Regions from separate parts of the Staphylococcus felis genome, predicted to be linked through region 4. Evidence: riboswitches for the same ligand, from Rfam matches in the RefSeq annotation. Region 4 holds a riboswitch; each other region holds the start of a gene.

Region 1 (3,178 bases), 790 kb from region 4:
AGCCATAAGCCCGTTTCTTTATCAAATCCATCAAATTGATGATGACTTGTATTTACAATCATTATTTTTTTCATACATGCTCATCCTTTGTAAAGATAATCATACTACTACATTTCCAAGCCTACTTATCTGTCTTACTCAATCAAAATCGTTAGTTTTAATGATATTCTATTACGACTTCGTATCAGTTTGGGTTAACGATTGAATTTCTTGATTGATATAATGAATTTTTTCTTCTTTTAAAAAATAAGCTGCTTGATTGATAGGAATATAATCCTCCCATTCTTGTCTTTTAGCTAACAAATTTTCAAGTGTGCGCGCTTTATTCTCTTTTATTTCATTCATGATTGTTTCAGTCCTTTTTGATTGCTTTAAATCCTTTATCTAAATCACTTAAAATGTCATCTATATGCTCAATACCAATTGATAGACGAATCGTTTCGGGTTCGATGCCCGCTGCTCGTTGCTCATCTGCTGTCAGTTGTTGATGTGTTGTAGAGGCTGGATGGATAACAAGTGACTTTGCATCTCCTACATTAGCGAGTAATGAAAAAAGTTCCATCCCTTCAATAAATTGACGACCTGCCTCATACCCTCCCTTAATGCCAAAGGTAAAGACTGAACCTGCACCTTTTGGAAGGTAGCGTTGTTTCAACGAATAATATTCACTCGTTTCAAGTCCTGCATATTTGACCCATGCCACTAGAGGATGTTGCTTTAAATAGCGCGCTACTTTTTCAGCGTTCTCAACATGGCGTTCGACTCTGAGTGATAAGGTTTCAAGACCTTGTGTGAGCATAAATGCATTGAATGGTGACAAGGCTGCACCTGTATCACGTAACAACGTCGTACGAATCTTGAATGCGAGTGCTGCTTCTTGAAAGGCATCGACAAATACAATGCCGTGATAAGACGGGTCTGGCTCTGTTAAGCTCGGAAACTTACCATTTCGCCAGTCAAAGTTACCACCATCTATAATAACGCCACCCATCGTCGTGCCATGACCGCCAATAAACTTAGTCGCTGAATGTACGACAATATTAGCACCATGCGCTATAGGTCGACATAAATACGGTGTCGCAAACGTATTGTCTACGATTAATGGAATGCCAGCTTCATGTGCGAGACTCGCAAGGGATTCGATATCTTCAATATTCCCCTCAGGATTACCAATTGTTTCGACAAATATCCCTCTCGTTTCGTCTTTTATGGCTTGTTTGACTCGATTTGGATCTTTGGTATCGACTAAGGTCACTTCGATGCCAAATTTAGGCAATGTATGGGTAAAGAGTGTATGCGTACCACCATAAAGTGTTTCACTTGCGATAATATGCTGACCGCTTTGTGCAACCGATTGAATCGCATAGGTAATCGCAGCCATCCCTGATGCTACTGCCACACCAGCAACGCCACCTTCTAATTCAGCTAGACGTGTTTCGAGTACAGCTGTTGTTGGATTCATCAAGCGTGTATAAATATTACCTTCTTCTTTTAATCCGAATAGCTGTGCAGCATGCGTCGTGTCATCAAACGTAAAAGACGTCGTTTGATAAATAGGTAACGCTCGTGAATTTGTCGCTGAGTCCACTTCTTGCCCTGAGTGTAATTGTAACGTTTCAAATCGATAGTTTGTCATAATCTTCCCCCTCCATTCAAAAAAATAAAGCCTATCCTGAATATGATAGACTTTAGAGTAAATCTTATCTCTCAGGTGAATGCCCTGCAGGAATTAGCACCTAACTGAATAGGTTGCCTGGCTTCGTAGGGCCTGTCCCTCCACCAATCTTGATAAGTCGTATTGAATTATTTTGCAAATGAGAATAAAGCTATTTTAAATGAGCCCTTATGAAAAGTCAATGATTTATCTGAATTTTCTTTATGTTAAGTCATTCGATATGAATCGATTTGGGAATGGATAATGTCTCGATATACGTAGGTATGTGAATTACTCGTTGATTCAGTGAACCTTTGTATGGCAAGTTCGGTTTGTACAAGTGCTTAATAAACATGCCATCAACTAAGACATCAATAGATTTTAGCAAAGTACGACGCGCATGTGCCTCATTCCACAAAAATTCAAGTTGAAATCCCGTCCACATCCATATCGTTTTGGTTTGTCCGAACCGCTCTCGGAATGCTCGAATAAGTGGTGTGACGATATTTAAATTACAAAAAGGCTCTCCCCCTAATATACTCAACCCAGCGATATAACTGGGTTCACAGGCTTCAATAATTTCATGAATCAGGTCGTCTGTCATCGGTTCGCCGTAGCGAAAGTTTTGTGCTGCAACGTTGTAACATCCTTGACATTGAAACGGACATCCAGAGACATAAACGCTACAGCGCACACCTTCACCATCGACAAAACTATGATATTCAATTTTGGCAATATATCCCGCACCATTCTGAATGTGTTGAAACTTCATGATCGTGGTGCTTTCATATGTTTCACGCGGGCACATATCTCTTTATGACGCCCTTCAATTGTTGGACGTTGAACAGGGTTGCCTAAATAACCACACGTCCGTTTAACGACATCGACGGTTTCGGGATTATGATTGCCACAGTTTGGACATTGATAGCCTTTAGATGTCGTCTCAAAATCACCTTCGTAGTCACATTCATAACATCGATCAATTGGAATATTCGTACCGAGGTAACTTACACAATCATACGCATAATCCCATACCGCTTCCAAGGCTTGAATATTGTGACCGAGTTTCGGATATTCACAGTAATGAATATAGCCTCCACTCGCATAGTGAGGGTATTCTTTTTCAAAGTCTAGCTTTTCAAATGGCGTCACATCTTTTCGGACATCATAGTGAAATGAATTTTGATAATAACCTTTGTCTGTGATATCTGGTACTGATCCGAACTTTTCATAATCCAATCGACAAAATCGATCTGTTAGTGATTCGCTCGGCGTACTATAGATGCTGAACCATACGTCATATTGTTTCGTCCATTCTTTTTGATAAGTCTGCATGGCCTTCAATATACGTATCGTAAAACACTTGGCATCTGGATGCGTCTCCCAGTTCGGTCCGTAAAAGACCGTCGCAGCCTCATATAGTCCGATATAGCCCATTGAAATGGTTGCACGCTGATGATCGAACAATGAGAAGACGTCATCTGTTTCATTTAAGCGATATTTGAAAGCTCCTCTCTTATAAAG
Region 2 (3,178 bases), 1.2 Mb from region 4:
TTGAGTTGAGTGACGAAAGTGAACTTGATGCATTAATGGATGCAGCTGCTTATGAAGAAATGATTGGTGAATAATACTTATTTTGAACTCCTTGGTAACATGTTTATCTTGGAGTTTTTTGAACTTTATATCAATGATAGGTAAGCGACTTCGTATGGACAGATTAGGTTAAAGTACGAGAGGAGCTATAACACCATATAACACAAATTGAGTAAGTTTTTCTGAGATTTAGCTCCATAGCGCATCTATGATTAAAAGTCGTCTTACGCCCATTTTATTTAGAAGGTGAAGACTATGGCGATCGTAAACAAAATCATTGTTGTAGAAGGTAAATCTGACAAAAAAAGAGTCAAAGAAGTATTAACAGAATCAGTAGATATTATTTGTACACATGGCACGATGAGTGTTGAAAAAATAGATAACATGATAGAATCACTCTACGATAAGCAAGTTTATATTTTAGTGGATGCTGATGCTGAAGGACGGAATATTCGAAAGTGGTTTTCGAAATATTTAAGTGAACGTATTGATATTTATATTGATTCTACTTATACCGAAGTCGCACGCTGTCCACGTGATTATCTCTCAAATGTTTTAGGCCGTCACGGCTTTGAAGTAAAAAAAGATTTTTATGTTAAAGGAAAGTACACATATCATGAATGTTTCAGAGCAATTGAACAATATATATGAGAATTATAATGAACCCACACATCTGATTTTTGGCTATACGCCGATGTGTGGGACATGTAAGATGTCAGAGCGAATGTTAGATATTGTGAATGATATGACACAGCTCCCACTCGTGAAAATTGATTTAAACTTTCATCCAGAGTGGAGTCGGGAAAATGAAATACAATCAGTCCCGGTCTTAATCATTATGAAGCAAGATCAAGAAGTACAACGTATTTATGCGTTTAAGTCTGTGACATATTTGTTAGAAATTTTCAAAAAAGCGATTGACGAATCGTAAGTATAATGATAAGATTAATAACAATTAAATATTCAGAAAACTCTTATCCGGAGTGGTGGAGGGATGTGCCCTATGAAGCCCGGCAACCGTCTAAATATTAGAAATGGTGCCAATTCACATAAAGTATTAATTACTTTTGAAGATGAGAGAAGCGACGTGTATACAATGCTTTCTCTTTTAACTCAAAAGAGAAAGCATTTTTTATTATGGTCTGAGATGGAGTCGTAACACGAGGAGGAACTAGCAATATGATTGAGTTAAAAAATATTGTTAAAAAGTATGAATCGAAATCAAAAACTGTAACAGCAGTTGATCATGTTGATTTAAATATAGGTACAGGAACAATTTTTGGAATTATCGGATTTTCGGGAGCCGGTAAAAGTACATTAGTTCGCTTATTTAATTATTTAGAAGTACCTACATCTGGTGATGTGATGATAGGGGGAGAACATATTGGTCAGCTCACTAAGGCTGAACTTAGGAAAAAACGCCAAAAAGTAAGTATGATTTTCCAACATTTTAATTTACTTTGGTCACGTACTGTATTAGAAAATATTATATTTCCGCTCGAAATCGCTGGAAGGCCTAAAAAAGAAGCGAAACAAGAAGCGATAAAACTGATTGAGAGAGTGGGTTTAAAGGGACGTGAACATGCGTATCCTTCTGAACTTTCTGGAGGGCAAAAACAGCGAGTTGGTATTGCTCGAGCGTTAGCAAACGATCCGGAAGTATTGCTATGTGACGAGGCAACAAGTGCATTAGACCCACAAACTACTGATGAAATATTAGATTTGCTATTAGAACTAAAAAAAGAAAAAAATCTAACAATCATCATGATTACGCATGAGATGCATGTGATTAGACGTGTATGTGATGAGGTCGCAGTAATGGAAAATGGTCGAGTGATTGAGCAAGGAAGCGTATCAGAAGTCTTTAAAAATCCAAAACATCGCGTGACAAGACGTTTTGTTCAAGAGGACTTAGAGCCACCACAAGATCAAGATGATGTAGTGAAGTCTATCGAATTGAATGAAAATGATTTGCTAGTTAAGTTTATATTTTCAGGAGAGAATACGACAGCACCAGTTATTTCTTATATCGCTCAAAAACATCAAATGGCGATTAATATTTTAGAAGGAAATATTAAAAACACCAAAACCGGGTCAGTCGGATTTTTACTCGTGCATTTATCTGACATTACAGACAGCACGTTTAACACACTACAATCAGATCTGGAATCTAAAAATATACAAGTAGAGGTGGTCAGTCGTGGGTAAGAGTTTCAGCGAGATTTTACAGGAAATGATAACAATGCCGAATGTGCGCTGGCCTGATGTGTGGTTAGCAACATATGAAACACTTTATATGACTGTCATATCGACTGTATTTTCGTTTATCTTGGGATTAGTCTTAGGCGTTATTTTATTTTTAACATCAAAAAGTCATTCTAAGCTTGGACGCATATTTTATAGTATTGTTTCATTTTTTGTTAATTTATTCAGAGCGATACCGTTTATCATTTTAATATTATTACTTATTCCATTTACGAGCTTAATTTTAGGCACAATTAGTGGTCCAACAGGTGCTTTACCAGCCCTAATTGTTGGAGCTTCCCCTTTTTATGGACGCTTAGTGGAAATTGCACTAAAAGAAATTGATAAAGGTGTTATTGAAGCGGCTCGTTCAATGGGCGCAAATACATGGACAATTATATTAAAGGTGTTAATTCCAGAATCTTCACCCGCTCTCATATCAGGGATTACTGTAACTGCTATTGCCTTAGTAGGATCAACAGCAGTAGCAGGCGTTATTGGTGCAGGTGGATTAGGTAACTTAGCATATCTGACTGGCTTTACGCGAAATCAAAATGATGTCATTTTAATTTCGACCATTTTAATACTTATTATTGTTTTTATCATTCAGTTCCTAGGGGATTGGGTTACAAATAAAATTGATAAAAGATAATTTACTTTTTAGGAGGAATAAAGGGATGAAAAAAGTTTTATCACTAGCTTTAATTTTAGTTTTAGGAGTTGTGCTTGCAGCATGCGGAAATAAAGATTCAGCAGGCGGTAGTGATGATAAAAAGGTTGTTGTAGGTGCTTCGCCAGCACCTCATGCTGAGATTTTAGAAGAAGCAAAGCCAATCTTAAAAGATGAAGGTTACGATCTAGAAATTAAGACGATTAATGATTACACAACACCGAA
Region 3 (3,178 bases), 1.1 Mb from region 4:
ATTGATGTAGATGCAGGAACGATAAATGCAGGAGATAAGGCGAATATTGTTATTTGGCATGCACCTAATCATGAATACATTCCATATCATTATGGCATTAACCATGTTGAAAAGGTCATTAAAGATGGTCAATTATATGTTAATCGAGATCTGTCAATTTTATCGTAAATAACACGACACATATCAAAGAACTGAAGCATGTTGAAGCAAATTGCGCTTTGACAACGTTCAGTTCTTTTATTATTCAACTTATTCATAATTCAATCGTCGTTTTACATTAATTAAATGACATAACAATCTTAAAAAGGTTTGATATCTATCAATAGAGGGAGATGTGAAGGTAATAACAGTTTTGATACAATAATAGATATGAAAGGCGTATGTTTTGATGAGAGGATGAGGCGAAATGACTAATTTAACGGATCAATTAATAGAATGGCGGAGAATATTCCACGAAAACCCAGAAGTATCGCTTGAAGAATATGAGACGACAAAACGTATTCGTAAAATTTTGGAAGATTATCATATCAAAATAATAGATGTGCCATTAGAGACAGGTTTAATTGCTGAAATTGGACAAGGCGATACATTGTTAGCTGTTAGAACGGATATTGATGCATTACCTATTAAAGAACAAACAGAACTTGCATTTAAATCGAAAAATAATGGAGCGATGCATGCATGTGGTCATGATATTCATATGGCTGCTGTATTAGGTACAGCAGTTTTACTCAAAAAAGAAGAACAACAGCTGAATGGCCGTGTACGTTTGATATTTCAAGCCGCTGAAGAAATCGGATATGGTGCAGCAAAGGTAGCTGAATCACGTGTGTTAGATGGTGCAAAAGCAATTATCGGTTTTCATAACGATCCATCACTCAAAGTAGGAGAATGGCGGGCAAAATCAGGGTATATGACGTCAAATGTTGATCGTTTTGAGATAGAAATTGAAGGGGTTGGTGCACATGCTGCGATGCCCCAAGACGGCAATGACCCGAATATTGTTGTTGCGCAAGTTATCTTAAGTTTGCAAACGATTGTAAGTCGGAATATAGCGCCATACGAAGAAGCGGTAGTATCAATTGGGCGTATCGAAAGTGGACATACATGGAATGTCATCCCTCAAAGTGCGAGACTTGAAGGTACTGTTCGCTCATTAGATGCCAATGTGAGGGATACAATTGAACACCGCATGTATGAAATTTGTGACGGTATTGCAAAACAATATGGCCTTGAAGTTAAATTAAATTATCAACGTATAACGCAATCCGTTTATAATGACGCACATTTACAGCAGATTGCATATGAGATTGCGCAATCGGTTGGATATGATGTTGATGTTTTGCCACGCGCCTTAACCATTGGAGAGGACTTTTCAGGGTATCAAGGTGTAGCACCTGTACATTTTGCAATGATTGGTTCAGAGAGTGGATATGCGTTACATCATCCTCAATATAATCCGAATGAGGCCATACTAGACAAGGTTCCAGATTATTTTGTGTCATTTGTAAAACGATTATTACAAGATGCATAAAGGCGTTGACGTGATGTATAAATTCCTGTACAGTTTAACAGTACAATCAAATACTTCATATCAAGAGAAGTGGAGGGACTGGCCCGTCGATACTTCGGCAACATGAAATGCGTGTGCCAATTCCAGAAGTGACTTAATATCATGTATCACTAAAGATAAGAAGTTATAAAACCATAACATCGGTTGAGATCATCACTTTTTTGGATGGAAGAAGAGCACATCTATCCGTGAAGTTATTGATCTCAATTTTTTATAAGGAGTAATTATATGTCAATTCAGAAAGAGAATGAAAAAGGACATTCATGGGGGCTAATCCCTTTAATTGTATTTATAGGCATCTTTTTAGGGTCAGGTATCGTGACACAAGATTTTACCTTTATGCCACTTAATGTTGCTGCCATCATAGGTGTCATTGTCGCTTTAATGATGAAGCCTAAAGAAAAATGGACACATAAGGTGGAAGTTTTTGCGCAAAAAGCAGGGCATCCCAATATTGTACTAATGATGTTGATATTTATTTTGGCCGGTGCTTTTTCTAAAACGGCTGAAGCAATGGGAGGCGTTTCATCTATCGTTAATTTAGGCCTGTCGCTTATTCCCCAAAACTTTTTGATTGTAGGTATCTTTTTAATCTGTATGTTTATATCTATTTCAATGGGAACGTCTGTCGGTACTGTCGCTGCAATTGCACCTGTCGGCTTTGGTATTAGTGAGGCGACTGACATACCTGCTGCGTTGGCAATGGCTACTGTCGTTGGTGGAGCGATGTTTGGGGACAATTTGTCGATGATTTCTGATACAACGATTGCTGCAGTTCGTACTCAGCACACCAAAATGAGTGATAAATTCAAAGTGAACTTCCGTATCGTACTGCCCGGGGCTATTGTGACATTAGTGATTTTGTGGTGGTTAACGTATAATAGTCATATTGATCAAACACATGAATATGACTTTGAATTTATCAAGGTCATTCCATATTTGTTCGTATTAATTCTAGCCATTATAGGGGTTAACGTCATTCTTGTATTACTTGGTGGTATAGCACTGTCAGGAATCATCGGTATGTTGTATCAAGATTTCAAATTAGCTGGCTTTCTAAAAGCAGCTTCAGAAGGAATCGTTGCAATGGAAGATATTGCAATGATTGCATTATTGATTGGAGGTATGATTGGTCTTGTTGAATATTATGGGGGTATAACATGGTTGCTCAATTTTGTGGAAAATCGGATTCGTTCTCGTCGTGGTGCGGAGTTTGGTATTGCTGGACTTGTCAGTGTTGCTGATATTTCGACGGCGAATAATACAATCTCAATCATTATGACAGGACCCCTCGCTAAAGATATTGCGAAAGAATATGATATCGATCCAAGAAAGTCTGCAAGTATTTTGGATATTTTTGGTAGTGCTTTTCAAGGTTTTATTCCATATAGTCCTCAATTGATAGCTGCAGCAGGTGTAGCAGGTATTTCTCCTGTGATGTTGCTACCTTATTCCATATATCCAGTCATGCTTGCATTATGTGGTGTTATCTCGATTATATTCGGCTGGCCAAAACTAAAGCGTTAACTTAATTTTATGACAAAAATAAACATTTGAGATGATATCGTAGAATATAAGTTAAAATCTTATCATCCCAAAATATTC
Region 4 (3,178 bases):
TTTCTAGCCATGGATTTGAGACATATGATGGTCTTGAAGTGTAGACTACATTTGTATCGTAAAGATCCCCCATTGTCATTTTCAGATACTTCGTCATTTATAATTTCTCCCTTAATATTTGATGGTGTGATTGAATTGATTTTAATAAATTTTCATCTTGAATCAATGTTGCGCCCATCAATGCAATAATTTTAGCGCCTTTAACAAGTGCTTTATCCCCCATAGGACTTACAGCTGCTTCACGAAAGCGATGTGTATGTCCGACTAAACTTCGTGGTCCTATTTTAATATGTGGATGTATCGTGGGTACGACGTGACTTACATTCCCCGTATCTGTAGATCCAAAACCAAAGTCATCATGGCTGACTTCTTCTCCTAATTCAACGGCATGACGTTCGAATAATGCATCCAGCTCCGGCGTACGTAAAAACTCATTGACACCGTTTTGGATAGGACCAAATTCATAATTACAGCCCGTTTGGATTGCCGCACCTTTTGCAATTTGATGGACACGTTCAGTTAATATATCAAGCTCTTTACGTGTAGACGCTCTAGTATAAAAACGCGCATGGGTAAAGTCAGGAATAATATTAGCTGCGCGACCACCGTCTAAGATCACACCATGCACACGTTCAGATTTTCGGATATGCTGACGTATTTGCGCAACGCCATTGAAGAAACTTAACATAGCATCAAGGGCGTTACGGGCTTCATCCGCATTTTCAGAAGCATGTGCACTTTTGCCAAAAAATTTAATATCGAGTACATCAACAGCTAAAGTCGGAATTGTTGGATAGGTTTCATTCCCCGGATGAATCATGAGTGCTACATCCACATCATCAATAATGCCTTCTTTGACATAAGATGCCTTGGCACTGCCGTTTTCACCACCTTCTTCAGCTGGACATCCAAATACAACCACACTCCCACCAATGTCATCAACGACTTGCTTTAAAGCTATACCTGCTAAAACACTTGCTGTTCCAATAATATTATGACCACACGCATGTCCTAACCCTGGAAGCGCATCATATTCAGCTAAGTAACTGATAGTTGCGCCATCTTTTTCAGATTGATACTCAGCGATAAACCCCGTTGAATGACCTGCAATATCCTTTTTTACTTTGAATCCATTCTCCTTCAAATGATCTATTAATAAGCGTGATGCAAATATTTCTTCATTGCCAATTTCTGGCCGTTCATGTATTTGATGACTCATATCTAAATAAGAAAGCCGATGATTATCGATATAGTCTAAAATTTGTTGTCTCACTGAAACCATGTTTAATATCCCTCCAAAAAGAAAAAAGTTATCCCTCAATGCACCTATGCGCTGAATCAATCAAGCGTGATGATGATGCAAAGTTGATAACCTTAGTTCATGTCATTTATCTTTCAGCATACGTACTGTTGGAATTAGCACCTTTATCGTATCACGATGAGGTTGCAGGGTTTCATAGGGCCAAGTCCCTCCACCACTCTTGATAAATTATATATTAAGTTAGTAATCATTTTAGCTTATTTTAAGCTATTTGTCATTTTAATTTCTAAATTTTCTTAAATTTACTTTTAAACCTTAGTTTTTAACTCATATATCATTCATTTCATCCCTCTTAAAATGTGTTAAAATATAAATAAACATGTGAAGGAGGACTATGATAAATGCCTAAAATGAACGTCGAAAGTTTTAATTTAGATCATACTAAGGTCGTTGCACCTTATATCCGCTTAGCTGGAAAAATGAAAGGGCTAAATGGAGATGAAATATATAAATATGATATTCGTTTCAAACAGCCGAACCAAGAGCATATGGAGATGCCTGGATTACATTCATTAGAACATCTTATGGCTGAAAATATTCGTAACCATTCTGACAAAGTCGTCGATTTAAGTCCTATGGGATGCCAAACTGGTTTTTATGTTTCTTTCATAAATCATGATCATTATGAAGATGTTCTAAATATTGTTGAGAAGACAATCCACGATGTTCTGGCTGCAAAAGAAGTGCCCGCGTGTAATGAAGTTCAATGCGGATGGGCTGCTTCTCACTCATTAGAAGATGCTAAACAAATTGCACAAACCTTTTTAGATAAACGTAGTGAATGGCATGATGTTTTTGGTCATGGCAAAGCATAAATAGACATCAAAAAACGGTTGAAATCCTTATTATGGTTCAACCGTTTTTTAATATATTATAGTTTGCGTATTACATACATCAATACGAATTGCATCGGTAATCTCGCATATAGAACAGGTTTGGATAATTGTTTATCTCCTAATGGAAGCCCTTTTCGAGCCATATATATATTAGCCGGTAAAACAGACCACAAAAAGGCAATAATCCAATGCTTAAGTTGATAAGAAGGTCGCTTTATAAACAGGTTTATTCCAATTACCATTTCACAAATACCAGTCACTAATACCGCTGTTTTACGAAGCGGTAAGTAATGCGGGACGATATTTCGAAATTGACGCTCCTTAATGAAGTGTAAAACACCAATCATCAAAAAGGCAATGCCTAAAACTCGTCTTAATCGCAATTTCATCTTCTCACCCTTTTCGCTTTATTTCGTAATAACTTTATAAATCAATTGTGGTGAATCGGCAGTTTCTGAAATCGTAATGTTTTCATATAATTTTTGTTTGACTTGTTCAACGTCATTTTGGTTGGCATATATCGTTAATAACGATTCACCCGCTTCAACAGCATCGCCTACTTTTTTATGCAATACAAGTCCAACAGCTAAATCAATTTCATCCTCTTTTGTTTGACGTCCTGCGCCTAACATCATAGACGCAATACCTATTTCATTCGCAACCATATCTGAAACTACGCCTGATTTTTTAGCCGGCAATTCATACTGATATTCAGCAGATGGCAATTTCGATGGCTCATCAACAATCGAAGCATCCCCACCTTGATTAGCTAAAAATGTTTTAAATTTCTCAAGAGCTTGACCATTATCGATAACACTTTGTAACATTGCACGAGCGTCTTCTAATGTGTCTGCTTTTTGGGCTAATACAACCATTTGTGCACCTAATGACAGTACTAATTCTGTTAAATCTTCAGGCCCTTCTCCTTTTAAGGTGTCAATAGCTTCTCTCAGTTCGAGTGCATTACCGATTGCATTGCCTAGTGGCTGACTCATATCTGAAATAATCGCCATCGTTTTAC

What was found. A riboswitch is a leader RNA that binds a small molecule or an ion and turns the genes downstream of it on or off. The one in region 4 is predicted to bind S-adenosylmethionine.
Region 1: linked by a shared signal. The riboswitch ahead of C7J90_RS04055 (O-acetylhomoserine aminocarboxypropyltransferase/cysteine synthase family protein) and the one ahead of C7J90_RS00345 (M20 family metallopeptidase) in region 4 are both predicted to bind S-adenosylmethionine.
Region 2: linked by a shared signal. The riboswitch ahead of C7J90_RS06270 (methionine ABC transporter ATP-binding protein) and the one ahead of C7J90_RS00345 (M20 family metallopeptidase) in region 4 are both predicted to bind S-adenosylmethionine.
Region 3: linked by a shared signal. The riboswitch ahead of C7J90_RS05480 (Na+/H+ antiporter NhaC family protein) and the one ahead of C7J90_RS00345 (M20 family metallopeptidase) in region 4 are both predicted to bind S-adenosylmethionine.

The regions. Positions count from the first base shown of each region.
Region 1 covers NZ_CP027770.1:854,666-857,843, reverse strand. Annotated here, with positions in the region: gene C7J90_RS04060 (type 1 glutamine amidotransferase domain-containing protein) at 1-74, opposite strand, end outside; gene C7J90_RS11850 (hypothetical protein) at 172-345, opposite strand; gene C7J90_RS04055 (O-acetylhomoserine aminocarboxypropyltransferase/cysteine synthase family protein) at 353-1,636, opposite strand; SAM riboswitch class I at 1,698-1,795, opposite strand; gene nrdG (anaerobic ribonucleoside-triphosphate reductase activating protein) at 1,887-2,426, opposite strand; gene nrdD (anaerobic ribonucleoside-triphosphate reductase) at 2,423-3,178, opposite strand, start outside.
Region 2 covers NZ_CP027770.1:1,338,313-1,341,490, forward strand. Annotated here, with positions in the region: gene gcvH (glycine cleavage system protein GcvH) at 1-74, shown strand, start outside; gene C7J90_RS06260 (toprim domain-containing protein) at 295-690, shown strand; gene C7J90_RS06265 (thioredoxin family protein) at 656-970, shown strand; SAM riboswitch class I at 1,011-1,119, shown strand; gene C7J90_RS06270 (methionine ABC transporter ATP-binding protein) at 1,219-2,247, shown strand; gene C7J90_RS06275 (methionine ABC transporter permease) at 2,240-2,935, shown strand; gene C7J90_RS06280 (MetQ/NlpA family ABC transporter substrate-binding protein) at 2,961-3,178, shown strand, end outside.
Region 3 covers NZ_CP027770.1:1,201,442-1,204,619, forward strand. Annotated here, with positions in the region: gene hutI (imidazolonepropionase) at 1-168, shown strand, start outside; gene C7J90_RS05475 (amidohydrolase) at 407-1,534, shown strand; SAM riboswitch class I at 1,589-1,696, shown strand; gene C7J90_RS05480 (Na+/H+ antiporter NhaC family protein) at 1,802-3,100, shown strand.
Region 4 covers NZ_CP027770.1:63,476-66,653, forward strand. Annotated here, with positions in the region: gene ldmS (L-aspartate--L-methionine ligase LdmS) at 1-97, opposite strand, end outside; gene C7J90_RS00345 (M20 family metallopeptidase) at 98-1,282, opposite strand; SAM riboswitch class I at 1,386-1,491, opposite strand; gene C7J90_RS00350 (S-ribosylhomocysteine lyase) at 1,663-2,136, shown strand; gene C7J90_RS00355 (DoxX family protein) at 2,193-2,546, opposite strand; gene C7J90_RS00360 (pyrimidine-nucleoside phosphorylase) at 2,565-3,178, opposite strand, start outside.